DNA from 2 places in the Pseudomonas sp. P1_F7 genome. Region 2 is predicted to be linked to the other one. Evidence: riboswitches for the same ligand, from Rfam matches in the RefSeq annotation. Region 2 holds a riboswitch; the other holds the start of a gene.
The links. A riboswitch is a leader RNA that binds a small molecule or an ion and turns the genes downstream of it on or off. The one in region 2 is predicted to bind cobalamin.

Region 1 (15,757 bases), on a different contig from region 2:
GCGCTTCGCCAAGGGTCTGTTCGTGGCCCAGAACGGGCAGCGGTTTGTCCTTGAGCATGGTCACCAGCGGCACGATCAATGCCACCAGCAAGCCCAGCGCCAGCAGCGCCGCGGACCAGCCAAGCCATCCGATCAAACCGAGTGTGCCGGGCAACATCGCGAACTGGCCGAACGAGCCGGCAGCACTGGCGATCCCCATGCCCATACTGCGTTTTTCCGGCGGTACTGCACGGCCGACCACCCCCAGAATCACCGAGAACGACGTACCGGACAGTCCGATGCCGATCAGCAGACCGGCGCTCAGGGACAACGTCACCGCCGAGTCGGAGAGCCCCATGCAAATCAGCCCGGCCGCGTACAGGACACCACCGATCAGCACCACTTTCGCCGCGCCGAAGCGGTCGGCCAGTGCGCCAGTGAATGGCTGAGCGAGGCCCCAGATCAGGTTCTGCAAGGCGATGGCGAAGGCAAAGACTTCACGGCCCCAGCCGAACTCGGCGCTCATCGGCGCCAGAAACAGCCCGAAGCCATGTCGAACACCCAGAGACAACGCAAGGATCAGCGCACTCCCCAATAGCACCCAACCGCATGTACGCCACATCGATGTCATTGTTATTCTCCAGTAACGGGTATATACCCGCTTAAAATCGAAAAAACCGGCATCATGCCAGTTCGTCCAGCAGCTTCAATAAGGTTTCGCGCTTCTCGGCGCCCAAGCGATCGATCAAACGCTGCTGCGCGGCTTCCCAGGCCGGCAAGGCAGCCTTCAGGCGCTCTGCCCCGGCCTCGGTCAGCATTACGATGCGGTTGCGCATGTCCTCACCCTCGACCAGCGACACCAGGCCGTCACCCTCCAGCACCCGCAAATTGCGCCCCAGGGTGCTGCGATCCAGACCCATGGCCTCGGCCAGGGTCGAGATGCTCGGCTGATCCAGACGCTGCAGGTTACACAGCAAAGAATACTGCGCAACGTTGATCCCGAAGCCGTCGAGAGCGCCGTCGTAATGCCTGCTGACGCCACGGGCGGCGCGACGCAGGTTGATGCATAAACATTGGGAATCGAGCATGGTGCGTGTATATACCCGCGAGTCGGTTAAATCAAGTTACATGGGTTTTGTTCTGTGACTGGGCGGCGCTTGGTAAATCGCCATCGTCGGAACGCCGCCCGGAGCAAGCTCGCTCCCACAGTTGATCGCGTTCCAATGTGGGAGCGAGCTTGCTCGCGATGAGGCCGGAAAAATCAATGCAACCCAATCAGGCCAGCGCCAAGCCTACCAGCACTGCAACTTCCAGCAACTCCAGCATTGCCCCTGCCGTATCGCCCGTCGTTCCACCGAGCCGCCGCAGCATCACCTGCCGCAACCAGGCAAATCCAAGAGCGGCCAGCAGCACCGCCAACACACCACTCAAACCGGCGATCAACACACAGGCCAGCGCGCTGACTGCCAACACCTGCTTGCCCGCCGAACGCGGAAGGTGATCGGCCAGCGCCTGGCCCAGGCCACCGGCGCGCACATAGGGCGTGGTCAGGAACAAGCCAAGCAACGCGCTACGACCTATCAACGGCACGATAATCAAAGCAAGCGAATGTTGCTGCTCGATCAACGCCAGCAGCGCGGTGAACTTAAGCAACAACACCAGCACCAGCGTCACCACGGCGATCGGCCCGCTGCGCGGATCTTTCATGATGGTCAGCGTGCGCTCACGGTCGCCAAAACCACCAAGCCAGGCATCAGCGCTGTCCGCCAGGCCATCCAGATGCAAGCCGCCGCTGAGCAGCACCCAAAGGCTCAGCAACAGCGCCGCATGCAACAAGGTCGGCGTGCCGAGCAACAGCCAGTTGACTGCCCACAGAATCGCGCCAAACAGCAATCCCACCAGCGGATAAAACAGCAGCGACCGCCCCAGTTCCCGGGGCTCAGGCATACCGGGCAGGCGAATCGGCAGGCTGCTGAGAAATTGCAGGGCGATCCAGAATGGCAGCATGGTCAGAGCACTTCCTTCAACAAGCCCGCAGGATCCACCGTCAGCGAAAACAGCGCGCCGTGCCCGACCTCAACGTTGAGCAGTTGCTCCCGCGGCAGCCCGCGCGCTTGTGCCAGCAACAAACGCATCACACCGCCATGGCTGATCAGCAAAATGCGCTCACCGGCAAAGCTCGCATGCAAACGCTCTACTGCTGCCAGCACCCGTGCCGAAAAGTCAGCCACCGGCTCGCCCTGAGGCGGTGTAAACGAATAAGGATCGGCCCAGAACAAACCCAGCGCCTGCGCGTCAGTTTCCATCAACGCCGCCGCGCTCTGCCCTTCCCAGGTGCCGAAATGCAACTCTTGCAGGTCTTTTTCCAATTGCACCGGCACACCCGATTGCGCACCGAGTTCCTCGGCAAACCGCGCACAACGCTGCAACGGTGAACTGACCAGCCGATCCCACGGCCCTTGCCCGACCACGGCGGCGCGCATCTGCGCCCAGCCCAAATCGGTCAACGCGTCATCGATACTGCCGCGCAACCCACCGCCGAATTCGGTTTCACCGTGACGCAACAGGTCCAGGCGCAAGGTCATACCGGGCGATCTGCCACGGCGGCTTCGGCGAAGGTCGCCATCTGCCCGTGCAGGTCGCAAGCCAGACGCAGCAGCGGCACAGCCAATGCCGCGCCACTGCCTTCGCCAAGCCGCAGACCAAGATCGAGCAACGGTTGCGCATTCAGGGTTTCCAGCACATGACGGTGCCCCGGCTCGGCGCCTCGATGCCCGAACAACAGCCATTCACGACATTCAGGATTCAAGCGCACCGCGACCAGCGCTGCGACGCTGCAAATGAAGCCGTCCACCAACACCGCGACACCCTCCTGGGCACAGGCGAGATAGGCACCGACCAGCGCAGCAATCTCAAAACCGCCGAGGTTGAACAGGGTCTGCAAGGCATCGCCACGCTGCGCGCCATGCAATGCCAGGGCGCGCTCGATCACTTGGGCTTTGTGGCTGACACCTTCGGCGTTGAGCCCGGTGCCAGGCCCGGTCAAATGCACCACCGGGCAATCGAGCAGCGCGCACGCCAGGGCGCTGGCAGCGGTGGTGTTGCCGATGCCCATTTCGCCACCGATAAACAACTGCGCACCGCTGGCAATTGCCCGCTGCACGCTGTCACGACCGGCCTGCAAGGCGAGTTGCCCCTGGGCCTCGGTCATGGCCGGGCCCTGTACAAAATTCGCCGTGCCCGGGCCGACATTCAGGTGCCGTACACTCGGCAGGTTCAGCGACGGCGTCACCGTGCCAAGGTCCACCACCTCAAGGGAAGCGCCCAGTTGCCGCGCCAATACGCTGATCGCTGCACCACCGCTGACGAAGTTGTGCAGCATCTGCCCGGTGACTTCCTGGGGAAACGCCGACACGCCCTCGGCGACCACGCCATGGTCACCGGCAAAAATCGCGATCCACACCTGCTCCAGACTCGGCTTGACCCGCCCCTGCAATCCCGCCAGTTGCACCGCCACCGCTTCCAGCTGACCGAGGGAGCCGGCCGGTTTGGTCAGTTGCTGTTGCCGCGCCTGCGCCTGTTCGACCGCTTGGGTATCGACCGGCTTGCAGGGGTTCAGCCACCAGGATTGAGTCATAACGCAGTTCCTTTCAGAGTCAGGGGCAGGCCGGCGACGGTCAGGACAACGCGCTGACAACGCTCAGCCAGAGCTTGATGCAGCCAACCGGCTTCATCGACATAGCGGCGAGTCAATTCGCCCAGCGGCACGACACCCATTCCGGTCTCGTTGCTGACAAAAATGATTTCACCCGGCAGTGACGCCAGGCAGTCCAGCAGGGCATCACGCTCGGTTTGCAAGCGCTCGGCATCGTCGAGCATCAGCAGATTGGTCAGCCACAGGGTCAGGCAATCCACCAGCAGGCAACGGTCGACACGGGCGGTTTCACGCAGCACCCGGGCCAGCTGCACAGGCTCTTCGATCAATGCCCATTCGGCAGGACGACGGGCGCGGTGATGGGCCACCCGTTCGCTCATTTCTCCATCCAGTGGCTGGCTGGTGGCGATGTAGGTCACGGCCAGGGCGCTGTCGATGGCGAGTTTTTCAGCCAGGCGACTCTTGCCGGAGCGGGCGCCGCCGAGGATCAGTTGGAGCATTGCTTATTCCTTAAAATCTTCGGGGAGGCGACGGCCCTCATCGCGAGCAAGCTCGCTCCCACAATTGATCCAGGCTGAACATAAATTTTGAATACACCTCGTAACCTGTGGGAGCGAGCTTGCTCCGGGCGGCGTTCCGACGATGGGGCCGCAACAGCCACCTCAGAACCCACAGAGCTGACGCAGTAGAGAAGTATCCAAATGCTTCTCCACCAGATCCGCCAGCCGCTCGATATCACGCTCGCGCAAGGCGTGGTAATCCACAGTCTGCACATCCTGTAATCCGGCCCAGCGCAACAGCGCACTGCACGCCGCTGGTGATTCGAACAGCCCGTGCAAATAGGTGCCGAAAATCTGCCCGTCAACACTCTGCGCACCATCACAGCGGCCGTCATCCAGTTGCACGGCGGCATTTTCCAGCGCCGGTCCGGTGGTCACGCCGGCATGAATTTCATAACCCGCCACCGGCGCATCTTCCAGCGCCAGGCGACCACGCACATTGCGCAACTGCTTCTCTTGTTCGAGCAGAGTCTGGAACGCCAGCAGCCCCAAACCGGCACTGGAACCCGGCGCCCCTTCAAGGCCCAGCGGGTCATGCACCTGCTCACCGAGCATCTGCAGGCCGCCACAAATCCCCAGCAGTTTCCCGCCGTAACGCAGATGCCGGGCGATGGCGGTTTCCCAGCCGCTGGCCCGCAGGTACGCGAGGTCGCTGCGCACACTTTTCGAGCCAGGAAGAATGATCAGGTCGGCAGGCGGAATCGCCTGGCCGGGGCCGATGAATTGCAGGTCCACTTGCGGATGCAGGCGCAGCGGATCGAAATCGGTGTGATTGCTGATGCGCGGCAGCACCGGCACCAGCACTCTCAGCACTTGCTCAGCCTTGTCGGTCTGACGCTGATCGATGCCGTCCTCGGCCTCCAGGTGCAGGTCCATCACGTACGGCAGCACGCCGATCACCGGTTTGCCGGTGCGCTCTTCGAGCCAGTCGAGACCGGGTTGCAGCAACGCGATGTCGCCACGAAAACGATTGATGACGAAGCCTTTCACCCGTGCCTGCTCGCTCGGCGACAGCAGTTCGAGGGTGCCCACCAGATGGGCAAATACTCCGCCGCGATTGATATCGGCGATCAGCACCACCGGGCAATCCACCGCTTCGGCGAAGCCCATATTGGCGATGTCGCCGGCGCGCAGATTGATTTCCGCCGGCGAGCCTGCGCCTTCGACCATCACCAGCGGGTACGCCGCGCTCAAGCGCTCGTGGGAGGCCAGCACTGCTTGCATGGCGATGGTTTTGTAGTCGTGATAGGCGACGGCATTCATGGTGGTGACGGCGCGGCCATGGATGATCACCTGGGCACCGGTGTCACTGTTGGGCTTGAGCAACACCGGATTCATGTCGGTGTGCGGTTCAAGGTGCGCGGCCTGCGCCTGTACCGCTTGGGCACGGCCAATCTCGCCGCCGTCGGCGGTCACCGCACTGTTGAGTGCCATGTTCTGCGGCTTGAACGGCACCACCCTGACGCCCTGGCGCGTGGCCCAACGGCACAACGCAGTCACCAGCGTGCTTTTACCGGCATCCGATGTGGTGCCCTGCACCATCAGCGTGGTCATTGGTTTTCCTTGGCGAAATCGTCGAACGCCTGCGCCAGTCGTACCCAGGCGATTTCGTCACCGGGCAAGCCGAATCGCAGGCTGCTGTTGTGCGTGAACAACCGCAGGAGAATGCCGCACCGGGCCATGAACTCATGCAGTTCTTCGGCGCGCTCGGTGATCAGCCACTGGAACAGCGCACAGCCGCCCTGGGGCTCGAAGCCGTGTTGCTCCAGCAACGACGCCAGGCGCTCGCTGGCTTCTTCGGCGCGCACCCGCTGCCGCGTCTGCCCCGCTGTATCGCGCAGGCAGGCCTGGCCCACTACCCGGGTTGCCCCGCTCACAGCCCACGGCCCCACTTGTTCAGCGAGCAACTTGAGCAACTTGCGCTCGGCCAGCACAAAACCCAGGCGCACACCGGCCAGGCCAAAAAACTTGCCGAAGGAGCGCAAGACGATCAACCCGACTTGATGGGCAAACGGCGCCAGGCTCAGTTGCGGGGTGTTATCCATGAACGCTTCGTCCACCACCAGCCAGCCACCGCGCTGGGCCAGTCGCGCGTGCCAGTCGAGCAGGCGACTGGGCGTCAGGCTCAGGCCTGTGGGGTTATTCGGATTGACCACCACCAGCACGTCGAAACTGTCGATAAAGAAGTCGACTTCCTGCTCCAGCACTTCACGCACGATGTAGCCGTTGCGACGCCATGCTTCGGCGTGCTCGGCATAACACGGCGACAGCACGCCGACCTTGCCCGCCCGACGCAATCGCGGCAGCAGTTGAATCGCCATTTGCGAGCCGGCCACCGGCAATGCCTGCAAGGCGCCGTAGTAATCACAGGCGGCTTGCTCCAGACCGTCGTCCGCCTCCGGCAAACGGGCCCAGGCCCGCAGCGGAATATCCGGCACCGGGAACGGCCAGGGCGCGAGGCCCGTGGACAGATCCAGCCAGTCAGCTTCATCTATGCCGTATTCGAGCGCGGCCTTACGCAATCGCCCACCGTGCTCAAGCATAAAATTCGGCCCCCAGGCAGAGAATCAGCAGCCATAACCATACCCCGCGCTGGACCAGTTGCCAGCCCCGGTCAATGGAGTCGGCATCCGCCGACACACCTTCGCCCAACTGCGGACGCTGATGCAGTTCGCCGTGATAAATCGCCGCCCCGCCCAATTCGACGCCAAGGGCACCCGCCCCTGCCGCCATCACCGGGCCGGCGTTCGGGCTGTCCCAGGTCGGGCCCTGGGTACGCCAGCATTTCAACGCCAGCCGGGTTTTGCCCAGCAGCGCGTAAGTCAGTGCCACCAGGCGCGCAGGAATGTAATTGAGCACATCGTCGACCTTCGCTGCCGCCCAGCCGAACCGTTCGAAGCGCTCATTGCGATAGCCCCACATCGCATCCAGCGTATTGCTCAGGCGGTAGAGCACCACGCCCGGCGCGCCCGCCACGGCAAACCAGAACAACGCCGCGAATACCGCATCGCTGCCGTTTTCCAGTACCGACTCGGTAGCGGCGCGGGCGACTTCGGTTTTATCCAGATCACTGGTTTTACGGCTGACCAGATAACTCACGCGTTTACGTGCTTCATCAAGATCATCGCTGCGCAAGGCCTTGGCCACAGGCGTGACGTGCTCACCGAGGCTGCGCATGCCGAGGGCGCAATAGAGCGCGAGAATCTCGACGATCCAGCCGACATAAGGCGCCCAGGAGAATGCCGTGATCAACAGCACCAGCGGCAACACGGCGATCACCCACGCGGTGACGCCATGGCTGCGCCAGCCGCGACCACCGCCGTTGAATCGTTGCTCGATGCGTTCGGCAAAACGGCCGAACGCCACCAGCGGATGCCAGCGTTTGGGTTCACCCAGCAGCGCATCCAGCGCAACCGCGGCGACACTCAACAACGCCACACTCATTGACTCACTCCCCAATAATTTTCATACAGCAATTCATGTAGCGGACGCGCCTGCGCCCAGCCTTCGAGCACCAGCATCGGCGCCGGGTAGAACTCCTTGACCGGCCCCAGGCACAACACCGCCAGAGGTTTGGCTCCCGGTGGCAGCCTCAACAGGTCCGCCAGTGCCTGGGGTTCGAACAGCGACACCCAGCCCATGCCCAGCCCTTCGGCGCGGGACGCCAGCCACAGGTTCTGGATGGCACAGGACAATGAGGCCATGTCCATTTCCGGTATGGTGCGGCGGCCGAAAATATGCTGCTCGCGGTCGTCCATCAGTGCGGCGACCAGTACCTCGGCGCAATCGCTGATGCCTTCCACCTTGAGCTTCATGAATTCATCGCTACGCTCGCCGAGGGCTTCGGCGGTGCGGACGCGTTCTTCTTCCACCAGGGCCTGGATTTGCCCACGCAAGGCGCGAACACTGATGCGGATGAAGCGCCAAGGCTGCATCAGGCCGACACTCGGTGCCTGATGTGCGGCCTCGAGCAGGCGCCGCAGCAATTCGGGCTCGACGGTGCCGCCACTGAAGTGGCGCATGTCGCGGCGTTCGGCGATGGCGCGATAGACCGCTGCGCGTTCGGCTTCGGAGAATGCGTTGTCCGTCATGGCCGCTTCGCGAGCAGGCTCGCTCCCACAGGGTTTTGGTCCGGCGCAAACAACGCGGCAATCGCCGAGGGGTTCGACGGAAAATAAAAGTGCACATACGAGGCGGTCATTCGCCCTTCACGGTAAACCGCCTCCGCTCCGCGCCCGCCATTCGGGCTCACGCCTCGGGCAATCGGCGCCAGTTCAGTGGTGGTCAGCGAATGGTGATAGGTGTGCCCGCGCAGCGAACCTTCCGGCAGTTCCACCGCTTGCAATGCCAGCGCTGCCAGACGCTTTTGCATGACCGCATCCCCGGCCAGCAAGCCAACCAGTTCGGCGCGAGTGCCCTCGACATCGGTCAGGGAATCGAGCAGATACAGCATGCCGCCACACTCGGCGAGCAACGGTTTGCCTGCCCGGTGGTGGGCGCGGATCGCGTCGAGCATCGCGGTGTTTTGCGCCAGCGCGACATGGTGCAGCTCCGGGTAACCACCCGGCAGATACAGGCTGTCGGCCTCCGGCAACGCACGGTCGCGGATCGGCGAGAAGAACGACAACTCGGCGCCCATCGCCCGCAGCAAATCCAGGCTCGCACCGTAGGTGAACGCAAAAGCTTCATCGCGGGCGACGGCAATGCGCACACCGGCCAGCAGCGGTTCGGCTGCGATGACATCAGGGGCGGCGAACTCGACCGCCGGAGGCAGCGCGACCTCGCAACTGCTGGCCAGGGCATCGGCTGCCGCATCGAGACGCAGGTCGAGATCGTTCAACTCACTGGCCTGTACCAGCCCCAGGTGCCGGCTCGGCAATTCGATCCCGGTTTCCCGGGACAGCGCGCCGTACCAGCGCAAACCTTCAGTCAGGCTGCCTTCGAGCAGTTGCGCGTGGCGCAGCGTGCCGACACGATTGGCCAGTACGCCGGCGAACGGCAAGTCCGGCTGATAACGCGCCAGCCCCAGGGCCAATGCGCCGAAGGTCTGGGCCATGGCGGTGCCATCGATCACACCCAGCACCGGCACACCGAAATGCCGCGCCAGATCGGCGCTCGACGGCGTACCGTCGAACAACCCCATGACGCCTTCGATCAGGATCAGGTCGGCTTCAGCGGCGGCTTCCCACAGCAACCGGCGACTCTCCTGCTCACCGACCATCCACATGTCCAGCTGATACACCGGCGCACCGCTGGCGCGTTCGAGGATCATCGGATCGAGAAAGTCGGGGCCGCACTTGAACACACGGACCTTGCGCCCCTGATTGCGATGCAATCGGGCCAGCGCCGCGGTGACGGTGGTCTTGCCCTGGCCGGAAGCCGGCGCGGCAATCAGTACCGCCGGACAGTGCCGAGGCTGACTCACAATTCGACGCCTTTCTGCGCTTTGATCCCGGCCTGAAAGGCGTGTTTGATCACGCCCATTTCGGTGACGGTGTCAGCCATCTCGATCATTTCCGGCTTCGCGGCACGACCGGTGACCACCACGTGTTGCATCGGTGGCCGGGCCTGCAAGTCGCTGAGCACCTGATCGAGATCGAGGTAGCCGTGCTTGAGGGCGATGTTCAGCTCATCCAGTACCACCAGACCGATGGACGGATCGCGCAACAATTCCCGCGACACCGCCCAGGCGGCTTCGGCGGCGGCGATGTCGCGCTGGCGGTCCTGGGTTTCCCAGGTAAAGCCTTCGCCCATCACATGAAAACGCACCTGCTCGGGAAAGCGCCGGAAGAACAGCTCTTCGCCCGTGCTGTTGCGGCCCTTGATGAACTGCACCACGCCGCACTGCATGCCGTGCCCCATGGCGCGGGCGAGCATGCCGAAGGCCGAACTGCTCTTGCCCTTGCCATTGCCGGTCAGCACCAGCAGCAGGCCACACTCGTTCGGGGAATTGGCGATGCGCTCGTCGATCACGGCTTTTTTGCGCTGCATGCGCGCCAGGTGGCGTTCGTCACGATCGGGGGTATCAGTCATGGGGGAGCTCTCCGTTGAGGCAGGAATAACGGCGGGCAGGCACAAGAATAGAAGGCAAAAAGCCTGGCATCGCCCACCGTGATGCCGCTGGATGAATCAGGCCGGTCTCCGGGCTCATGAGTGGCGCAGGGCCAGACTGTGCGCCTTCCCGCATCGATTCGACACAGTGGCATCACACACAGTTTTCACTCATTTACCGTTGCGGGGGCAGCGCCGGAATTGCGGGCCTCCGACCAACAGAAGGACTCACTCACCGGCTTCCCTGTTTCACTCTGTCGACACAAGCCACAGAGCACCTGAAACAAGCCGCGAAGGTTAGAGGGTTGGGGGTGGAGCGTCAATTAAAGCCGGGAGGCCATCGACCGAATAACTGCCATCAATCAATAAACTGACGTCAATCTTGTGCCACGCTCCCAGCAATGATATCAAAGAGCCACAACCTCACAACACAACAACAAGGATGAGCCCATGCAAGGCATGATCATCAGCAATCCAAAGCTGGAATTCCTGCGCCCGGTGCTCGAGCGCTGGTTCGAATGCATCGACCGTTACAACGCCGTCCGCGGTGATGGCGACACACCGTACTGGCACGACGAAAAGGCCAATATCGGACTGCTGTCTGCCGCCGCCTGGATGGCCGAGATGGTCACGCTGCAACAGACGCCAACCCGCAAACAGACCGAAGAGGGGGAACGCAACAGTCGCGCCGACCTGTTCCTCGCCTCGCCCGAAACCCGCGCCTACATCCAGACCAGCCAGCGCTGGCCACGGGTCAACAGCCTCAACCTGACCCAGGCCCTGCTCGATATCGCCAGCGACGCGAAGCGCGTGAGCCATGCCAGCGACCTGAAAATCGGCTGCCTGTTCGTCGCCCCGCAAAAAGCCCAGCACGGCGCCACGCCGGAGGAACTCCAGGACATGGTCGACGACCTGCAAAAGGAACACACCTGCGCGGTCGCCTGGTATTTCCCCTACGCCTATCGCAAGTTGCGCAACGAAGCCGGCAACTATCACCCTGGTATTGCGGTGCTGTTCAAGGAAGCACGTGGCTGAGGGTTGAACCATCGGACGACAACCCTTCTCTATGATTAGAACAAGGCATTTATAGGGAAGACCAGCATGCGCACTCCCCCGCTCGTTCTCGTTATCGCGCTCTGCGGAGGGCTCGCCGCTTGTGGCGAGACCTCCCGCCTGCAAGTCTCCGACGGCACCGGCCCGTCACCTCAGCTACCAGAACCGAACAAGACACTGGTTCCGACCGTGAACATCGCCCCGGCCATCGGCTGGCCGCAGGGTGCGAAACCCGTCGCCGCCACGGGCACTCAAGTGGCCGCTTTTGCCGAAGACCTGGATCACCCGCGCTGGCTTTATGTGCTGCCCAATGGCGACGTACTGGTGGCGGAAACCGCCGCGCCACCCAAACCCGAAGACGGTAAAGGCATTCGCGGCTGGGTGATGAAGAAAGTCATGGGCCGTGCCGGAGCCAGGGTGCCCAGCGCCAACCGCATCACCTTGCTGCGCGACAAGGACCACGACGGCGTCGCGGAAACCCGCACGGTGTTTCTGCAAAACCTCAATTCGCCCTTCGGCATGACCCTGGTCGGCAATGACCTGTATGTGGCCGATACTGATCGCCTGCTGCGCTTCCACTATGAAAGTGGCGATACACAGATCAAGTCACCGCCAGTGAAAGTGGTCGACCTGCCGGGCGGCCCGCTGAACCACCACTGGACCAAAAACGTCATCGCCAGCAAGGACGGCAGCAAGCTCTACGTCTCCGTGGGTTCCAACAGCAACGTCGCCGAAAACGGCATGGACAAGGAAGAAGGTCGCGCGGCGATCTGGGAAGTGGATCGCGCCACCGGCCAACAGCGGATCTTCGCCTCCGGCCTGCGCAACCCCAACGGCATGGCCTGGGAACCGCACAGTGGCGCGCTGTGGACCGCGGTCAACGAACGGGATGAAATCGGCAGTGACCTGGTACCGGACTACATCACTTCGGTGAAGGACGGCGCATTCTATGGCTGGCCGTACAGTTACTTCGGCCAGCATGTCGATATTCGCGTCGAGCCGCAAAACCCGAACCTGGTGGCCAAGGCTATCGCCCCGGACTACGCCGTCGGCCCGCACACGGCATCACTGGGCCTGACCTTCGCCGAAAACAGCAAGCTGCCGCCGCCCTTCACCCAAGGGGCATTCATCGGGCAGCACGGCTCATGGAACCGCAACCCCCACAGTGGCTACAAAGTGATTTTCGTACCGTTCAGCGCAGGCAAACCTGTCGGAAAGCCCGTTGAAGTGCTCACAGGTTTTCTCAACGACAAGGAACAAGCCATGGGCCGCCCGGTGGGCGTGGTGATCGACCGGCAGGGTGACTTGTTGGTGGCCGATGATGTGGGGAACAAGGTGTGGCGGGTTTCGGCAGTAAAATAAACTCTAACTGCCAACATATTCCCACAGGGTTCAGCGTTTGCGACAGAGTGTGAGCCCATCACCCAACGGCAACAACGACAGATCCACCCGCACATCGTCCTTCAACGCCAGGTTGAGTGCCTGGATCGCCCGGGTGTCTGCGCTCTCGGGACTGGTCTCAAGCACGCGCCCGCTCCACAAGGTGTTATCGAACACCGCCAGCCCACCGACCCGCAGCAATCCCAGGGCGTGTTCCAGATAAGCCGGGTAGTTGGCCTTGTCGGCATCGATGAACACCAGGTCGAACTGCTCGCCCTGCCCTTGTCGCTCAAGCTCGGCGAGGGTTTCCAGTGCCGGAGCCAGTCGCAGGTCAATCCGCCCGGCGAGCCCCGCTTCCTGCCAGTACCGCCGCGCGATGGCGTTGTAGTCGCCGGGGATATCACAGCAAATCAGCGAACCGTCCGCCGGTAATGCCGACGCCATGCAGAGGGCGCTGTAACCGGTGAAAGTGCCGACTTCGAGCAAGCGCCTGGCCCCGGTCAGTTTCACCAGCAAAGTGAGAAACTGCCCCTGTTCCGGCGCCACCTGCCAACGCGCCATCGGCAGCGCCTGGGTCTCATCGCGCAAGCGCTTGAGCAATGGCGTTTCACGCAGAGAAACATCGAGCAGGTATTGGTACAGGGCGTCGTCAAGATTAAGCGTGCGAGCAGTCATGACCAGCAGCTCCGGAAGTTACGGATTGCGCGCCAAATGTTCAGGCTGCAGAACACGTTTTGCGCTCAGATAAGCCTTTTGCCAATAGGCCTTGGACAAGCTGTCGAGCTTCACGGTGCCGCCGGTGGCCGGCGCGTGGACGAAGCGCCCTTCTCCCACGTAGATGCCGGCATGACTGACCTGGGAGCCGCCATTGGTGGCGAAGAAAATCAGGTCACCGGTTTGCAGACCTTCCTTGCCCACATTCGCCGCTTGCATGGAGATCATCTCGCGAGTGGTGCGCGGCAAGGCAATGCCGGCGACATCGCGGTACACGTAAGCGATCAAACCGCTGCAATCAAACCCGGAATCCGGCGTGTTGCCACCCCAGCGATAAGGTGTACCCACCAGGCCAAGCGCGCGAAACAGCACGTCTTCAGCCTCGGGCGAAAAAGCTTGTGAGGAGCCAAATACGATGGGAGCGCGAACCACCGGCGCTGGTGGCGGTGTGCGGCTGGCGCAGGCACTGAGCAGCGCTGCGAAGAACATGATTGCGAGGCGGGCCGACGTCGTCATAAGCAGAGCATCCTGATCTGGCTGCGGCTTTTTCTGCGGGGAGCGCAGAAAAGAAAACCGCCTGCGTGGGACGCAGGCGGTTTGCCATCATTCGTAGATCAAGATTTTAGCGGCTACGCGACAAACTTCAAGTAAGACTTTAAGTTCGCCTTACAAATTGTCCGCTTACTTACGTGCCGTGACGATTGGCGACGCGTTAGGTGCCATCGCCAGGGCGCGCTTGGCTTCGATGAAGGTCTTGTTCCAGTAGCTGTCACCCAGGCTATCGATCCGCACACCACCGCTACGGCGGCTGCTGGAGTGAATGAACTGGTTGTCACCCAGGTAGATCCCGGCGTGACTGACACGACCGCGACGGCCGTTGGTTGCGAAGAACAGCAGGTCGCCAGGCTCAAGCTTGCTGCGCGAGACCAGCGGAGCGTCCACGTTGATCATTTCGCGGGTGGAGCGTGGCAGGTTCATGCCCGCTTCTTCGCGGAACAGGTAACCGATGAAACCACTGCAATCGAAGCCGGCTTCAGAAGTACCGCCGAAACGGTAACGGGTACCGATCAGGGACATGCCACGTTCGAGGATGCTGTCGGCCAGGACCGGAAGCTGGTAGGACTTGCCGCCAGCGAAGTCTGCGAGTTCTTTTTCGGTAGCCAGCTCTTCCTGAAAGAGAGCGGAAGACTGGGCAGTAACGGAGTTTTGAATCTGTTGTTGCGAGGCTTGCTGGGACACCGGGGTGTGGGCAGCGCAACCGAACAACAGGGTAACGAGTGCGAGAGGCACGAGGGGTGCGAAGCGATTTAGCATGGGCACGACCGTGGCTGAAAGTTGTAAAGAAGCCGAGACTATGCCCGCTATCTTCCTCATTTGCAAATTCAATCGATCTTTTTGTGACTTATCCGTTTCTCGTTTACATCTAAGCGCTTAAGCCCATTTTAAACATACACGCAGCCTGCAACCGTGCAGGAAAGCGGGCTTTCTGACGCATGAAGTATGCCGAATCCCACTAAAAGCCCCGGTTTCAGCTGGCTTACCAGCCGAGGGTTTCTTTCAAAAACGGGATTGTCAGCTTTCGCTGAGCCTGGAGGGAGGCCTGATCGAGACGCTCGAGCAGCTCGAACAGCGCACTCATGCTGCGGGTACCGCGAGTCAAAATAAAATGCCCGACTTCGTCGGTCAGGTGTAGCCCGCGACGGGATGCGCGCAATTGCAGGGCGCGCAATTTGTCCTCATCGGACAGCGGGCGCATCTGAAAGATCAAGGCCAGGGTCAGGCGGGATTTGAGATCCGCCAGCTTCACCGGCAACTCACGAGGGGATGTCGACGCGGCAATCAGTAACCGACGGCCGCTGTCGCGCAAGCGATTGAACAGATGGAACAGCGCCTCTTCCCAGTCCGCTCGCCCGGCAACCACTTGCAAATCATCCAGGCAGACCAGTTCGTACTGTTCCAGGTTGTCGAGGATTTCAATGCCGCGATCGAGCAGTTCGGCCAACGGCAGGTACACCGCCGGCTCGCCCAATTGCTCAAAGCGTAGGCAGGCGGCCTGCAACAGGTGCGTACGCCCTACCCCGTCCTTGCCCCAAAGGTAGATCAGGCTTTCGGTCCAGCCGGCGTCGGCTTCGCACAGCCGCTCGACATAGCCGAGTGCAGCGGCATTGGCGCCTGGGTAGTAGTTGATAAAGGTGGCGTCGTCACGCAGACGCACACCTAGGGGCAGCTGAATCGGTTTCATGCTGACTGAACAGTTCCAAAGGAACCGTTAGTGGCCTCTATGTAAAGTTTGCGAAGTTTATACCCGTGAGCCGGGCCGCACAATGCGACAGACCACAAGCAAAATCAAAGGTTTGCGTTAATG
Region 2 (15,757 bases):
GGTCTGGCCCGACAGGGTACGGCCCGAGGCATCGGTGATGGTGCCGGAAATCATGATCGGCAGTTCGATGCCCAGTTCTTCGAACACGCCTTGTACGGCGAAGATCGCGGCCTTGGCGTTCAGGGTGTCGAAAATGGTTTCGATCAGGATCAGGTCGGCGCCGCCTTCGATCAGGCCTTTGGTGGACTCGGTGTAGTTTTCCACCAGCTCATCGAAGGTCACGTTGCGGTAGCCGGGGTTGTTCACGTCCGGGGACAACGAGCAGGTGCGACTTGTAGGACCGAGCACGCCGGCGACGAAGCGTGGTCGGTCCGGGGTTTCCAGGGTCTTGGCGTCAGCGACCTTGCGCGCCAGGCGTGCGCCTTCTACGTTTAACTCGTACGCCAGGCCCTGCATGCCATAGTCAGCCAGGGAAATCTGGGTGGCGTTGAAGGTGTTGGTTTCCAGAATGTCGGCGCCGGCGTCCAGGTAGGCTTTTTCAATGCCGCCAATCACGTCCGGGCGAGTCAGTACCAACAGGTCGTTGTTGCCTTTGACATCGCTTGGCCAATCAGCGAAGCGTTTGCCACGGTAATCCTGCTCTTCGAGCTTGTAGCTCTGGATCATCGTGCCCATACCGCCATCGAGAATCAGGATGCGCTCTTTGAGGGCGTGCTTGAGAGCTTGAAGGCGAACGCTGCGATCGGACATTTGGACTACTCGGTAAGACCATGACGAAGGGCCGGGATGATAGCAAACCTGTGCGCTTTTAGAGCATGACTCGGTTTTGCATGAATATCGTTCATGTTGGGAGGGATGACAGACCGGTAGAATCGCGGCGTTTTTTTCAGGATTCAGGACCAGGGACATGTCGTATCGCTTCGTCATCAGCACATTACTGCTGTTTTTAAGCTGGGGCGCTCTGGCGCAAAGTCCGGCGATTTCCTCTGCCATTTCATACAGCCGCGACATTCAACCGATCTTCACTGAAAAGTGCGTGGCCTGCCACGCCTGCAACGACGCCGCCTGTCAGCTCAACCTGGGCAGCGGCGAGGGCGCGGCACGGGGCGCGACGAAAATCCCGGTCTACGACGGTGACCGCCGCCAGGCCGTTGCGCCGACCCGACTGTTCTATGACGCCTCCGGCAAACAGGCCTGGCAGCAAAAAGGCTTCTATTCAGTGCTCGATGCCCAGGGCAGCCAGGCCGCATTGATGGCGCGGATGCTGGAACTGGGCCACAACACCCCGTTGCAACCCAATGCCAAATTGCCTGAAGACATCGTCCTGGGGCTGAACCGGGAAAACATGTGTGCCATGCCCGGGGAGTTCGACGGCTATGCCGCCAAGCATCCGAAGGAGGGCATGCCGCTGGCAGTGACCGGTCTGACCGACCAGCAGTACCAGACGCTGCAACGCTGGCTGGCGGCCGGAGCACCCATCGATCAGCAGGGCCTGGCCCCCAGCGCTAATGAAGCCCAGCAAGTGCTCCAGTGGGAAAACCTGCTCAATTCGCCGGGCGCCCGGGAAAGCCTGGTGGGGCGCTGGCTGTACGAGCACTGGTTCCTCGCCCATCTCTACTTCAAGGACGGCGAGCCTGGGCATTTCTTCCAGTGGGTGCGTTCGCGCACCCCGACCGGCCAGCCGATTGACCTGATCAACACCCGTCGTCCGAACGATGATCCGGGCACGCAGTTCTACTATCGCTTGTGGCCGGTGCAGGGCGTGATCGTGCACAAGACCCACATCACTTATCCGCTGAGTTCGACGAAGCTGGCGCGGGTCAAGAGCCTGTTCTACAGCGGCAACTGGCAGGTCGACGCGTTGCCGGGCTATGGGCCACAGAGCCGGGCCAACCCGTTTGCCACCTTCGAAGCGATTCCGGCCCAGGCGCGCTATCAGTTCATGCTCGATAACGCCGAGTACTTTGTGCGCACCTTTATCCGCGGCCCGGTGTGCCGCGGACAGATCGCCACGGACGTGATCCGCGATAATTTCTGGGCGCTGTTCCAGGCGCCCGAGCACGATCTCTATGTCACCGATCCGAACTATCGCGGGCAGGCTACGCCGCTGCTGGCGATGCCGGGGCAGAACGATGATGTCGGCAGCGTCCTCAGCCTGTGGCACGACTACCGCGACAAGCGAAATGAATACGAAGCCTTGCGCCGGGACAGCTACGCCGACCAGCCGGCGCCGAGCTGGTCGGCCCTGTGGGCCGGCAATGACAATGCGCTGCTGAGCATCTTCCGCCATTTCGACAGTGCTTCGGTGACCAAAGGCCTGATCGGCGACGTGCCGCAAACGATATGGCTGTTCGACTATCCGCTGCTGGAGCGCACCTACTATCAACTGGCAGTGAACTTCGACGTGTTCGGCAACGTGTCCCACCAGGCCCAGACGCGCCTGTATTTTGATCTGATTCGCAATGGTGCCGAGCAGAACTTCCTGCGCCTGATGCCCGCCGACTCCCGGGATGGCTACCTCGACGACTGGTATCAGAACAGTGGCAAATTCAAAATGTGGCTGGACTACGAGTCCATCGACAACGACAAACCGACCGCGCTGAAGCTGAATCCGCAGGATCCCAAGCGCGACTTTGCCATGCAGTTGCTGGCCCGTTATGGCGATCTCAATGCCAGACCCGACCCGATCAACCGCTGCGACGGCGCTTACTGTTCGCGGCCGAACATCGATCCGGACCTGCAAAGTGCCGAACAGACGCTAAGCCGAATGACCTCGCGTCCGGCGGCCGGGTTGAAAGTGATTGATCAGCTGCCGGAAGCGACCCTGCTACGTATCGAAACCAGCAGCGGCAAGCGTGAGGTCTACAGTCTGCTGCGCAATCGAGCCCACAGCAATGTGGCGTTCCTGCTCGGCGAATCGCTGCGCTATCAGCCAGGGCTCGACACTCTGACGATTTTCCCGGGCGTGCTCAGTAGCTACCCGAACTTCATGTTCAGCATTCCGGCCGGGCAAGTGCCGGCGTTTGTGGATGCGATGGAAAGCGCGAAGGACACCGACAGTTTCGAAAAAATCGTCGAACGTTGGGGAATACGGCGCAGTCATCCGCAATTCTGGCCTTATTTCCATGACCTGAGCCGCTACATCCACGAAACCGATCCGGTGGAAGAGGGCGTGCTGGACATGAATCGCTACGAGAACCTTTGAATAATCGCCGATCCCCTGTAGGAGCGAGCTTGCTCGCGATGCTCTCAAGTGCGCCGCGCAAACCCGGGAGTGCGCGTTATCGTTGGCGACCATCGCGAGCAAGCTCGCTCCTACAGAAAATCAGGGGAATATCGAAATCTTTCCCGACAAAAATACTAGGACTTTGTCCGGCGCGTTGATTGGCGTAAACTGCGCCCAAGCCTGCGAGGAGTTTCCATGACCGCTATTACCATCACTGACGCCGCCCACGATTATCTGGCTGATCTGCTCTCCAAGCAGAACACCCCGGGCATCGGCATCCGCGTCTTCATCACCCAGCCTGGCACCCAGTACGCCGAAACCTGCATTGCCTACTGCAAGCCGGGCGAAGAAAAACCCGAAGACACCGCGCTGGGGCTGAAAAGCTTCACCGCGTACATCGACCACTTCAGCGAAGCCTTCCTGGACGATGCAGTTGTCGACTACGCCACCGACCGCATGGGCGGCCAGCTGACCATCAAGGCGCCAAACGCCAAAGTACCGATGGTCAACGCTGACAGCCCGGTCAACGAGCGCATCAACTACTACCTGCAAACCGAGATCAACCCGGGGCTGGCCAGCCACGGCGGTCAGGTCAGCCTGATCGACGTGGTCGAAGACGGCATTGCCGTCCTGCAGTTCGGCGGTGGTTGCCAGGGCTGCGGCCAGGCTGACGTGACGCTGAAGGAAGGCATCGAACGCACCTTGCTCGAGCGTATTCCCGAGCTCAAGGGCGTTCGCGACGTGACCGACCACACGCAGAAAGAAAACGCCTACTACTAAGGTGTTCGCTGCGAAACGAAAAAACGGCGCCCCGTGAGCGCCGTTTTTTTATGGGTGAAGCATAAAAGATTTTAAGGGCGATAGAGATGTGCATGCCCCGCGCGATACAGCGATGATTCACTGAAATGATCGCTGCCCAGCACCCGACCCACCAGAATCAACGCCGTACGGCGAAAGCCCTTGGCTTCAACTTTCCCGGCAATATCCTCAAGCGTTCCCACCACCCAATCCTGATCCGGCCAGCTCGCGCGGTGAACCACCGCAATTGGGCAATCGGCGCCGTAATGCGGCAGCAGTTCTTCAACGATCTTCGCCAGGTGATTGACCCCCAAATGAATCGCCATGGTCGCGCCGTGCTGTGCCAGGCTGGAGAATTCCTCTCCGGGCGGCATGGCGGTTTTGTCGGCGTAGCGAGTCAGGATCACGCTCTGTGAAACGTCCGGCAGCGTCAGTTCTGCGCCCAAAAGCGCGGCACACGCGGCTGTGGCAGTCACGCCGGGGATGATTTCGAACGGAATGTTCAGCTCACGCAGATAGCGAATCTGCTCGCCAATGGCGCCATACAGGCTCGGATCTCCGGAGTGCACCCGGGCAACATCCTGACCTTTGGCGTGGGCGGTCTTGATCAGGTCGATGATCTGTTCCAGGTGCAGTTCGGCGCTGTTGACTACCTGCTCGGCACAATGACCTTCCAGTACGGCGGCAGGCACCAGGGAGCCGGCATAAATGATCACCGGACAGTTGCGAATCAGCCGCTGGCCCTTGACGGTAATCAGTTCGGGGTCGCCGGGACCTGCGCCAATGAAGTAGACGGTCATCGTCGGTTCCTGTGGGAAAAAAGGGGCTGAACAGGGCTTCAGATGAAGAATGTTCATGATCAACGGTGGGGATTATCGGGGTTTTTATGCCGCGCCGGCCAATGCCAGTGTTGCCTGGGCGTATTTTTGCCGTGGAATCAGCAGTTTTGCCGGGGCCTGGGCCAGTTGTTCCGCCAGGGCCAGTGCGGCGCTTTCCGCCACGCCGTAGCAACCGGTGCGTTCAAACGCTATTTGCGATTGATGACTGAGTTGCGGTTCATAAGGGGCCAGTTGTTCACTGCTGAAATACATCAATTCCAGGCCAAGCTGCTGAGCCAGTTCGATCAGCGCAGGTTCGTCGCGCTTAGAATCGATGCTGGCCAGCGCCTTGATTTCATGACGAGCAATCTGGTGTGCCTCCAACGCCTGATCGAGCAGCGCCAGCAACGTGCTGACGGGGCAGCCCCGCTGGCAGCCCAGGCCGACCACCAGGGTCGGCGCAGTGCTGACGTCAGTCATGCGTGGTATTGGCCATCGCTTTTGCGACGGAACAACCAGGCGCTGATCAGGCCCAGGGCCAGCCAGAACGCCACGTTGGTCAGTTGCGAAGCGATTTTGAACTGGGCTTCCAGTGCTTCCGGAGCGAGCATCGAATGCACTTCCGGTTGCGGTGCGCCAATCACATGGGGAACGGCGAGGATCGCCGCACCGAGGACTTTCATCAGCCAGTGACGGCTGAATACGATCAGCGCGATACCCGCGGCGGTGGAGGCGGCGGTACCGATCCACCACTGTTGCCGTTGTGCCAGATCGGCGGCGGCAGTGCCGGGCAATTCAGGTGGCAGGCCGAGGGTCGGCGCGAGCACGAACGTCGCGTAACCGGCCAGGCCCCAGAGCAGGCCCTGGGAGGTTTTGGTCGGCGCACGCAAGGTGTACAGGCCGGCCAGCATCAGGGCGAAACCGACCGCTACCACCAGGTTGCCGCCGGTGGTCGACAGCACGCGCTGCCAGCCGTCTTCCGGCTCCCAGGCTTCGGCATCGTGGGTGTGGGCAGCCATGGCACCGTCGGCGTGTTCATGCATTTCAACGGCAGCCGGTTCGGCTTTTTCGTAGGTTTCGGCCTGCAAAATCAGCGGAGCGACCCAGAAGCTTTGCAGCAGGGTCAGCAACAGGGCGGCAAGCAGCCCGGTGAAACCTGCGGTTTGCGCAATACGCTTGATCATGTCGACCGCTCTCAATGGCACGGGAACGCGGAGCTGTGGCGGGTATCGTGGGCGGCATTGTGCACCGCTTCGATGTGCGAGAAACCGGCGAAATACACCAGGCACGCACCCAGGATCGACGCGCAGACGGCGGCGGTCAGACGTTGGGTCAGGGTTGAGGTGGTGCTCGCGGCTGTGTGTTCGGCGCTGCTGATGATCGACATGGCGTTTCCCTCTGGTCTGTCAGCGGGGGAATAAGAGCGCATGCAAACCCCCGCACGACCATGCGCGCAGAGGTTCAAACAGCGCCCGCCCACCGCGGGTTTGTTGGTTCAGTGATCGTACTCGTCACTTTGTGTTGCGGGCCGGTCTCCGGGCTCACGAGGGGTAAAGGCTTGCGCCTGAACCTGAAAACATCACCTTCCCATACCGTATTGGCACAGTGGATCTGACGCTTCGCTCGCTTACCGTTGCGGGGGCAGCACCGGACTGACATGGCTTAAGAGTAAAGCACATGATTCACCGGTTTCCCGTTTCACCCTGTGAAGGGCACCCGTAACAAGGCGTGTAGGAGAGCATGGCCGGGGGCTGGGCGTCAATTGGCAAGGGTTCTCACTTGAAGCTGAATGATGCCCGGCTCTTTGTAGGAGCTGCCGAAGGCTGCGATCTTTTGATCTTGTTTTTAAAAGCAAAATCAAAGGATCGCAGCCTTCGGCAGCTCCTACAGTGATTGACCGGTCTTCCCACCATGCGTAGCCTTGCGCTTTCGAGGTTCTTCGGCGTTTGTCGAAGCTAAGAAGGGAACGCGGTCGATGCCGCGGCTGCCCCCGCAACTGTGAACGGTGATGTTCGTTGCCACGCCACTGCTGACTCAATCCATGAGGCCGGCGGGAAGGCGCAGCGAATGCCAGGCTCAAGGCCGGCACACCGTCAGCCAGGAGACCTGCCTCGTCACAGATTCTCACTACAACCGGGCGGGGTGATCCGGTGGCGAACTCTTCAGGCACGCGCGCCCGCGTCGCCGGTTGTCGTCCCGTATGCCCGCCACCTAAGCCATAGGGCATCCGATGAAAACACTGGCCAAACTCCCTGTCACCATCGTCACCGGCTTTCTCGGCTCGGGCAAAACCACGCTGCTGCGCCACATGCTCGACAACGCCCAGGGGCGCCGCATCGCGGTGATCGTCAATGAATTCGGTGAATTGGGCATCGATGGCGAAATCCTCAAGCAGTGCTCCATCGGTTGCACCGAAGAAGAAGCCAACGGCCGTGTCTATGAGCTGGCCAACGGCTGCCTGTGCTGCACGGTTCAGGAAGAATTCTTTCCGGTGATGCGCGAATTGGTGGCCCGTCGCGGCGATCTCGATCACATTCTCATCGAAACGTCCGGTCTGGCGCTGCCCAAGCCGCTGGTGCAGGCCTTCCAGTGGCCGGAAATCCGCAGTGCCTGCACGGTGGATGCGGTGATCACCGTGGTCGACAGCCCGGCCGTGGCCGCCGGCACCTTCGCCGCGTTTCCCGACCAGGTCGACGCCCAGCGCAAACTCGACCCGAACCTGGACCATGAATCGCCGCTGCACGAACTGTTCGCCGACCAATTGGCCAGCGCTGACCTGGTGATCCTCAACAAAGCCGACCTGATCAACCCGGCGGACCTGGCCCGCGTGCGCCTGGAAGTCGCCGAGGAATTGCCGCCAGCGGTGAAAATCATCGAAGCCAGCAGCGGTCGCCTGCCGCTGGACGTGCTGATCGGCCTGGGTGCCGGCTCCGAAGAACACATCGACAGCCGTCACAGCCACCATGACCATCATCACGATGGCGACGACGATCATGATGACCACGATCACGACGCCTTCGATTCGATCTCAATCGAATTGCCGCAAGCCGACGAAAGCCTGCTGCTGGACGCGCTGACCCAACTGGTGGTCCAGCACGGCATCCTGCGGGTCAAGGGTTTTGCGGCGATCCCGAACAAACCGATGCGCCTGCTGATCCAGGGCGTGGGCACGCGTTTTGACAAGCACTTCGACCGCCAGTGGGGCGCCGAAGAAGCACGCGTAACCCGCCTGGTGCTGATCGGCCAGGAACTGGACGCCACTGTTCTCGAAGCGCAATTGCGCGCCGCGCTCAGCGTGTAAGCCATGCACCTGCTCAGGACCCAGCCCGGCGGTTTCGTGTCGGATGACAACATTGCCGACCTTGGACAAACCCCCGCCGAGCTGGTGATCCTGTGCAGCGGCGACTCTAGCCTGGCACTGCTCGCCGAAGCGGCGCAGAAGCTACCCGACGATTACCCGAGCGTACGCCTGGCCAACCCGATGCAGGTGCAGAACCATGCCTCGGTCGATTTGTACGTCGATGAAGTGCTGCGTCATGCCAGGGTGATCCTGATTTCGCTGCATGGCGGCATCGCCTATTGGCGTTACGGCATCGAGCGCCTGGTCGAGCTGTCGCAGCGCGGCGTGCAGGTGATTCTGGTGCCGGGCGATGATCGCCCGGACCCGGAGCTCAGTGACTTGAGCACCGTCGGTGCCGAGGATCGTGATCGGCTCTGGCAGTTTCTGCGTCAGGGCGGCATGGGCAACGCCCTGGATTTTTTCCGCTGTCTGGCCAACCGCTGGCTGGCGCGTGATTACAGCTGGGACGAGCCGCAAACCCTGCCGCGCACGGCGATTTACCATCCGCACAAACACTCCGCTGCACTGAGCGACTGGCAAACCGAGTGGCACGCCGATCAACCGGTGGCGGCGGTGTTGTTTTACCGCTCGCATTTGCAGGCAGCGAATACCGCTTTCATTGATGTTTTTTGCCAGCGTTTGCAGGCGGCGGGGTTGAATCCGTTGCCGATTGCGCTGGCCAGCCTGAAAGAGCCCGGCTGCCTTTGCGTGGTCGAGGACTGGTTCGACGAGGCCAGCGTCTCGGTGATTCTGAACACCACCGGCTTCGCCCAGTCCAGTCCCGAAGCACCGCATCTGCGGCCGTTCCGCCGCAACATTCCGGTGATCCAGGCGATTTGCGCCCAAGACAACGAACCCGGTTGGCGTGCCAGCGAACAGGGGCTTGGCCCCCGTGACCTCGCGATGCACATAGCCTTGCCGGAACTGGACGGGCGCATCATCAGCCGCCCGATCAGTTTCAAGGATCTGGCGTGGCGCAGTGAGCGCAGTCAGTCGGATGTAGTCTGCTACCGGCCACAACCGGAGCGCATGGATTTCGTTGCCGAACTGGCGCGGCGCTGGGTCGATCTGGCGCGGGTGCCCAATGCGGATAAACGCATTGCCTTGATTCTCGCCAATTACCCGACCCGCGACGGTCGCATCGGCAACGGTGTCGGTCTCGATACCCCGGCCGCGGCGCTGAATATCCTGCGGGCGCTGCATGCCGAAGGTTATCCGTTGCCGGCTGAATTGCCGGACAGCGGCACCGCGCTGATCCAGCAGTTGCTGGGCGGCGTCAGCAACGATCTCGACACGCTCGACCTGCGTCCGTGCCAGCAAAGCCTGGGGATGGATGATTATCTGGCGATGTTCAATGCTCTGCCCGAAGCCAACCGCGCAGCAGTGCTCGAACGTTGGGGCGCGCCGGAAAATGACCCGATGTGTCGCAGCGGAAGGATGATGATCGCCGGCCTGCGTTTTGGCCTGACCTTCGTCGGCATTCAACCGGCGCGGGGTTATCAGGTCGACCCGAGCGCGGTGTATCACGACCCGGACCTGGTGCCGCCCCACGGCTACCTGGCGTTTTACTTCTGGCTGCGCCACACCTATGGCGCCCACGGCGTGATCCACGTCGGCAAGCACGGCAACCTCGAATGGCTGCCGGGCAAGGGAGTGGGGTTGTCGGAAAACTGCTGGCCGGATGCACTGCTCGGTCCGTTGCCGAACATCTATCCGTTCATCGTCAACGACCCGGGCGAGGGCGCCCAGGCCAAGCGGCGCACCCAGGCGGTGATCATCGATCACCTGATGCCACCGCTGACCCGCGCTGAAACCTATGGCCCGCTGCGCAATCTCGAACTGTTGGCCGACGAGTATTACGAAGCGCAGTTGCTCGATCCGCGTCGCGCCCGAGAGTTGCAGCGCGACATCCTGCAACTGGTGCGCGACACGCACATCGACCGTGAACTGCAACTGGACGAACAACTCGACAGCGATGCCGATGCAGCGATCTGGTTGCCGCGACTCGACACTTACCTGTGCGATTTGAAAGAGTCGCAGATCCGCGACGGCCTGCATGTGTTCGGCGAATCGCCCACCGGGCGTTTGCGTATCGACACCTTGCTGGCCTTGTTGCGAATACCAAGGGGCGATGGCCGGGGTGCGCAATCGAGTCTGCTGCGGGCACTGGCCAAGGCCTTCGCGTTGGGCTTCGATCCACTGGATTGTGCGCTGGCCGAGCCTTGGACCGGGCCGCGTCCCGAGCCTCTTTTGCTTATCTGCGACGAGTCTTGGCGCACAGCGGGGGATACCCGCGAGCGCCTGGAGCTGTTTGCCGCGCAGTTGATTTCGGATGCATTGAATAGCCCCTGTAGGAGCGAGCCTGCTCGCGATGGTGTGTCAGTTGACATCAATGTGGCTGACACACCATCGCGAGCAGGCTCGCTCCTACTGGAGGCGGACTGGATTGAGGTGCAAGCCATTATCGATGGCCTGCGCGAGGTGGTCGCCCCGCGTCTGGACGCCTGCGGTCCGGCGGAAATGCGCGGCTTGCTCGACGCCCTGAGCGGTCGCTTCGTTCCGGCCGGCCCCAGTGGTGCGCCGAGTCGTGGGCGTCTGGACGTACTGCCCACCGGGCGCAACTTTTACTCGGTGGATGTGCGCAACCTGCCGACCACCACGGCGTGGCGCATCGGGTTCCAGTCGGCCAACCTGATTCTCGAACGGCACCTGCAAGACCACGGCGATCATTTGCGTCAGCTTGGTCTGTCGGTATGGGGCACCGCGACCATGCGTACCGGCGGCGATGACATCGCCCAAGCGATGGCGCTGATGGGCGTGCGTCCGGTCTGGGCCACCGGCAGCCAGCGGGTCGATGATTTCGAGATTCTGCCATTGAGTTTGCTTGACCGTCCGCGGGTGGACGTGACCTTGCGTGTGTCTGGTTTCTTCCGTGATGCCTTTGCCAATTTGATCCGCTTGTTTGACGCGGCGGTGCAAGCGGTCGCCGATCTTGATGAGCCGGACGACCTCAATCCGTTGGCGGCCAAGGTGCGCGCCGAGCGTGCAGCCCTGCTGCAGATGGGGCTCGATGAAGAGGCTGCACGGCGTCAGGCCGGCTGGCGGATTTTCGGGGCCAAACCCGGTGCCTACGGCGCGGGTGTGCAGGGCGCCATCGACGGTCGCCTGTGGCAGAGCCGCGAGGACTTGGCCGAGGTTTACCTCAATTGGGGCGGCTACGCTTACGGCGGTTCCGACGAAGGCACCGCTGCTCGTGAACAGTTCAGCCAGCGTCTGAGCCAGGTACAGGCGGTGCTGCAAAACCAGGATAACCGCGAGCACGATTTGCTCGACTCCAATGATTACTACCAGTTCCAGGGCGGCATGCTCGCGGCGGTGGAAAGCCTGAAAGGCGAGGCGGCGGCCAGTTATCATGGCGACCACAGTCAGCCGGACCTGCCGAAGATTCGCACCTTGAAGGAAGAGCTGAACCGGGTGATCCGTTCCCGGGCCGCCAATCCGAAGTGGCTCGAAGGCGTAAAGCGTCATGGCTACAAAGGTGCGTTTGAAATGGCCGCGACGGTCGACAACCTGTTCGCCTTCGACGCCACCACGCAGTTGATTGATGATCACCAGTACGCTTTGCTGGCCGATGCCTATTTGCTCGACCCGAACACGCGGGATTTTGTCCGCGAACACAATCCCCACGCCTTGCGCGACATGACCGAGCGCATGCTCGAGGCGCAACAACGGGGGATGTGGAAGGAGCCCGGCGAGTACCGTGAGGCGCTGGAGAATCTGTTGCTCGATATAGAAGAAGACAGCTAATCACCGCAAGCCCTGTGGGAGCGGGCTTGCCCGCGAAGGCGTCAACACAGTCGACATCGACTTCGACTGTCAGGCCGCCATCGCGAGCAAGCTCGCTCCCACAGGGATTGAGGCGCCTGTGAGATCACCGACCATGACCGAGATAAATCAATGACCGACACCCCGCATTTCCCCCTCTCCGCCGTGGTCGGCGCCGACGATTTGAAACTGGCCCTGTACCTGACCGCCATCGACCCGAAAATCGGCGGAGTGCTGATCGAGGGCCCGCGGGGCATGGCCAAGTCGACCCTGGCCCGTGGTCTGGCGGACCTGCTGGCGAGCGGTCAGTTCGTCACGTTGCCGCTGGGCGCCACCGAAGAGCGCCTGGTCGGCACCCTCGATCTCGACGCGGCGCTGGGCGAAGGTCGCGCACAGTTTTCCCCCGGCGTACTGGCCAAGGCTGACGGTGGCGTGCTCTACGTCGACGAGGTCAATCTATTGCCTGATCACCTCGTTGATCTGCTGCTCGATGTAGCCGCCAGCGGCACCAATCTGGTCGAGCGTGACGGCATTTCCCATCGGCACTCGGCGAAATTCGTGCTGATTGGCACCATGAACCCGGAAGAGGGTGAGCTGCGTCCGCAACTACTTGACCGTTTCGGCTTGAACGTAGCGCTCGGTGGACACACCGCGCCGGCCGAGCGCGGTCAGATCATCCGCCGTCGCCTGGATTTCGATAGCGATCCGCAAGGTTTCTGCGCCGAATGGGAGTCGGCGCAGGCGTCTCTGCGCGAGCGTTGCCAGAACGCACGCAATGCACTGGCAAGCATTCCCCTCGACGACCAGGCGCTGGCGCACATCACCGAACGCTGCTTTGCTGCCGGCGTCGATGGATTGCGCGCCGATCTGGTCTGGCTGCGTGCCGCACGGGCTCATGCCGCCTGGCGCGGAGCGAACGCCATCGCCGAGGAAGATATCGACGCAGTCGCCGAGTTCGCCTTGCGCCATCGTCGTCGCGAGCACTCACCACCGGCTCCTGCGCAATCCCAAGCGGCGCAATCCTCCGAGCCACAGAACGCCAACCCGGGCGAAGGACAGGGCCAATGGGGCGAATTGCCTGCCCAGGCGCTGGCGGTCGGCGCACGACGTGAAGTGCCGAGCTGGCCAAAAAAGCCCTAGGCATTCGCCTTCGCTGCGACGCGGGGGCGAATGCCAGACCCCGAGCCGGACGGCTGGACCACGGCAAACAGGGCAAGCGACACGCCGCACGTAACGGTTCGGTCAACTGGCCAGGCACCTTGCTTAATGGTCGGCCCCGTCAGCGTGCTGATCTGTTGTATCAACTGCGCACCCGTTCGCCCCATGAACTGTGGTTGGTGATTGTCGATGCGTCGGCTTCGACCCGCCGTCATCAGGCGTTGAGTGATGCCAAAGGCTTGCTGGCTCAGCTGTTCGACGATGCCTACCGCCAACGTGCGCGCCTGGCGTTGCTGACCGCCAGCGGCTCGGTGCCCAAGTGGCAGGTGCAAGGGTTGAAGGCTTCCAACGGTTTGCGCCATTGGCTCGATGGGCTCGGCGCAGGCGGCGGAACGCCGTTGCTGGCGGCGCTGGGTGAGGCGAGGCACTGGCTGACCGCGCGGCAAAAACGCTTTCCGGCGGAACAGCAAAGACTTTTATTGGTGACCGATGGGCGGCTGAAGGACTGGTCCATGCTGCCGGCAATCGAATGCCCAGGGCTGGTGATCGACATCGAACGCGGGCCGATTCGTCTTGGGCGCAGCAAAGTATTGGCTGCGCAGCTGCAATCGGATTATCGGCATATCGACGAGCTGCTTCCGGGCTGAGCATTGCGCTGTCTGTGCTGGCCTCTTCGCGAGCAAGCTTGCTCCCACATCAGAATTGGCGAAGATCCTGTGTGGGAGCGGCGGTGCGGCGATCCGGCTTGCTCGCGAAGGCATCAATCCGGTTCCGGGTCGTCAGGGTAAAAATGCATCGACGATCTATGCTCACTGGGCAAATCCATCACAGGAGTGAACCATGCGTATCCTGGCCGTCAATGAACAGGGCGATTTTCGCGTCAAGGCTTACGCCGGCACCAATGGCGTGCTGTTGGCCATGGACCTGGCCGAATCCCGTCGCATTGGCCTGTTGGGTTTTGCCATTGAAAAACAGCAGGGCAGCAAACCCTGGATGTTTCTGTTCAATAGCCTGACATTCCCGGACAAGGACCATACCTTCCCCCGGTTCCACGCCACGCCCAGCGATATTGCGCCGTTACAGAAATTCCGTTGGGCCGATTACGCGGTCAATCCGGGGATGACGATCCATTATCGGATCTACCCGGTCTACGGCAGCCACAATGCGCCACAACTGGGTGAGTTCCTGGAGGTAACGGTCACCTCCGACGATGGCCATCCCGGCAACCAAAGTGTCAACTTCAATCGCGCAGTAGCCGCCAGTCAGGCGTTCGAGCGCAAGTTTCCCGATCTCGATGCACTCATTGGCAAAAAGAACAAGCTGCCCATCGAAGCCTGGCCCGATGCCCCGCGTAGATGGTTGGAGAACGGTTTGCTCGGGCGCTTGTTGGGGTTTATCGAGCGTGCTGTCGATGGCCAGTGGGCGCTGGACATCGCCATCTATGAGTACCAGTTGCAGGTGATTGTCGACGCAGTGGAGGCAGCGCTGGAACGCGGCGTGAAAGTGCGCGTCCTTTATCATGCGCAACCGGGCCAAGACACTACCGCCTTCAACGAGGTCAGCCTGAAAAATATCCCCCAGGCGAACAAACGCGGGCGGGTCACCCACAATATCTTTCACAACAAGTTCATGGTCTTGAGTCGGCTCGACGCAGCGGGGCAGCATCAGCCCGAAGCGGTGCTCTGCGGCAGCACCAACTTCACCTCCAACGGCGTTTACCGTCAGGCCAACGTGGTGCATGTGCTGGACGATACGCGGCTCAGTACCCGTTATCTGCAAACCTTCGAGCAGGTCTGGAGCGCGCCGGCAGATGTCGGCGCCACGCGGCAATGGATCACGCAGCACAACCCGATGGATCCGACGCAGGCACTTTTCGCCGGGTTCTCGCCGCGCTCGGGCGGGGGTGACCTGGATGAGTTCGTCTCGATCATCAATGCCGCGAAAAAGGACGTGCTGTTCGTCACTGCGTTCGCCTTGCCCGATGCCATCCTCAACGCCTTGCTCGGCTTGCCCCATGACGACATCCTGCGCTATGGCCTGCAAAACACCGCCAGCGAAATCACCGGGTTTCACGCCGACCGCACCGCTGAATTCACCACCGTTGCCCTGCTCGACAAAGGGCTGGAAGGCTGGCTCCAGGAAAGCAGGGAGGGTCAGAAGGGCAATATCCTGGTGCACACCAAAGCCATCGTCACTGACTTCACCAGTGATGCGCCGACGATCATCAGCGGTAGCCACAACCTCAGCGCCGCAGCCAGCAACGGCAATGACGAAAACTATCTGATCATTCGCGGCGATACCGATCTGGCAGATCGTTATGGCCTGGAGTTGCTGCGGTTCTACGAGCATTACCGCTTTCGCTATTTCGCGAAAAAGCTTGCGCTCAAGCAGGTCCAGCCGTTGGCGACGGATAACAGCTGGACTGATGACTATTACCGCGCGGGGAATCTACGGATGTTGTCGCGACTGCGGTTTACCGGCCAATAGCGATCCATCATTGCGCGCTCATGGCCCGGCGATACTGACGCGTGCGTTTGGCGATATATAACTGATCAACAATCAACGCCAGCAACGCCGAAACCTTGGGTCGGGTTTTGTGCCCACGGCTCAAACGATGCAGCTGGAATTTGACCACCGCCATGCTCGCCAGCG

Region 1: linked by a shared signal. The riboswitch ahead of cobO (cob(I)yrinic acid a,c-diamide adenosyltransferase) and the one ahead of AC1D1M_RS01145 (CbtB domain-containing protein) in region 2 are both predicted to bind cobalamin.

Annotation. Positions count from the first base shown of each region.
Region 1 is NZ_JBFUBR010000006.1:57,941-73,697, forward strand. Features, by position in the region: gene AC1D1M_RS11300 (MFS transporter) at 1-610, opposite strand, end outside; gene AC1D1M_RS11305 (MarR family winged helix-turn-helix transcriptional regulator) at 663-1,067, opposite strand; gene AC1D1M_RS11310 (adenosylcobinamide-GDP ribazoletransferase) at 1,255-1,986, opposite strand; gene cobC (alpha-ribazole phosphatase family protein) at 1,989-2,564, opposite strand; gene cobT (nicotinate-nucleotide--dimethylbenzimidazole phosphoribosyltransferase) at 2,561-3,616, opposite strand; gene cobU (bifunctional adenosylcobinamide kinase/adenosylcobinamide-phosphate guanylyltransferase) at 3,613-4,134, opposite strand; gene AC1D1M_RS11330 (cobyric acid synthase) at 4,297-5,748, opposite strand; gene cobD (threonine-phosphate decarboxylase CobD) at 5,745-6,737, opposite strand; gene cbiB (adenosylcobinamide-phosphate synthase CbiB) at 6,730-7,638, opposite strand; gene bluB (5,6-dimethylbenzimidazole synthase) at 7,635-8,285, opposite strand; gene AC1D1M_RS11350 (cobyrinate a,c-diamide synthase) at 8,282-9,619, opposite strand; gene cobO (cob(I)yrinic acid a,c-diamide adenosyltransferase) at 9,616-10,227, opposite strand; cobalamin riboswitch at 10,310-10,542, opposite strand; gene AC1D1M_RS11360 (hypothetical protein) at 10,696-11,280, shown strand; gene AC1D1M_RS11365 (PQQ-dependent sugar dehydrogenase) at 11,347-12,660, shown strand; gene AC1D1M_RS11370 (class I SAM-dependent methyltransferase) at 12,691-13,353, opposite strand; gene AC1D1M_RS11375 (C40 family peptidase) at 13,372-13,908, opposite strand; gene AC1D1M_RS11380 (C40 family peptidase) at 14,074-14,706, opposite strand; gene hda (DnaA regulatory inactivator Hda) at 14,930-15,634, opposite strand.
Region 2 is NZ_JBFUBR010000001.1:268,319-284,075, reverse strand. Features, by position in the region: gene metH (methionine synthase) at 1-690, opposite strand, end outside; gene AC1D1M_RS01170 (fatty acid cis/trans isomerase) at 848-3,145, shown strand; gene nfuA (Fe-S biogenesis protein NfuA) at 3,362-3,946, shown strand; gene cobM (precorrin-4 C(11)-methyltransferase) at 4,018-4,764, opposite strand; gene AC1D1M_RS01155 (cobalamin biosynthesis protein) at 4,849-5,262, opposite strand; gene AC1D1M_RS01150 (CbtA family protein) at 5,259-5,966, opposite strand; gene AC1D1M_RS01145 (CbtB domain-containing protein) at 5,978-6,169, opposite strand; cobalamin riboswitch at 6,292-6,517, opposite strand; cobalamin riboswitch at 6,698-6,910, shown strand; gene cobW (cobalamin biosynthesis protein CobW) at 7,013-8,083, shown strand; gene cobN (cobaltochelatase subunit CobN) at 8,087-11,929, shown strand; gene AC1D1M_RS01130 (magnesium chelatase ATPase subunit I) at 12,080-13,087, shown strand; gene AC1D1M_RS01125 (vWA domain-containing protein) at 13,207-13,752, shown strand; gene AC1D1M_RS01120 (phospholipase D-like domain-containing protein) at 13,946-15,592, shown strand; gene AC1D1M_RS01115 (NADH:flavin oxidoreductase/NADH oxidase family protein) at 15,600-15,757, opposite strand, start outside.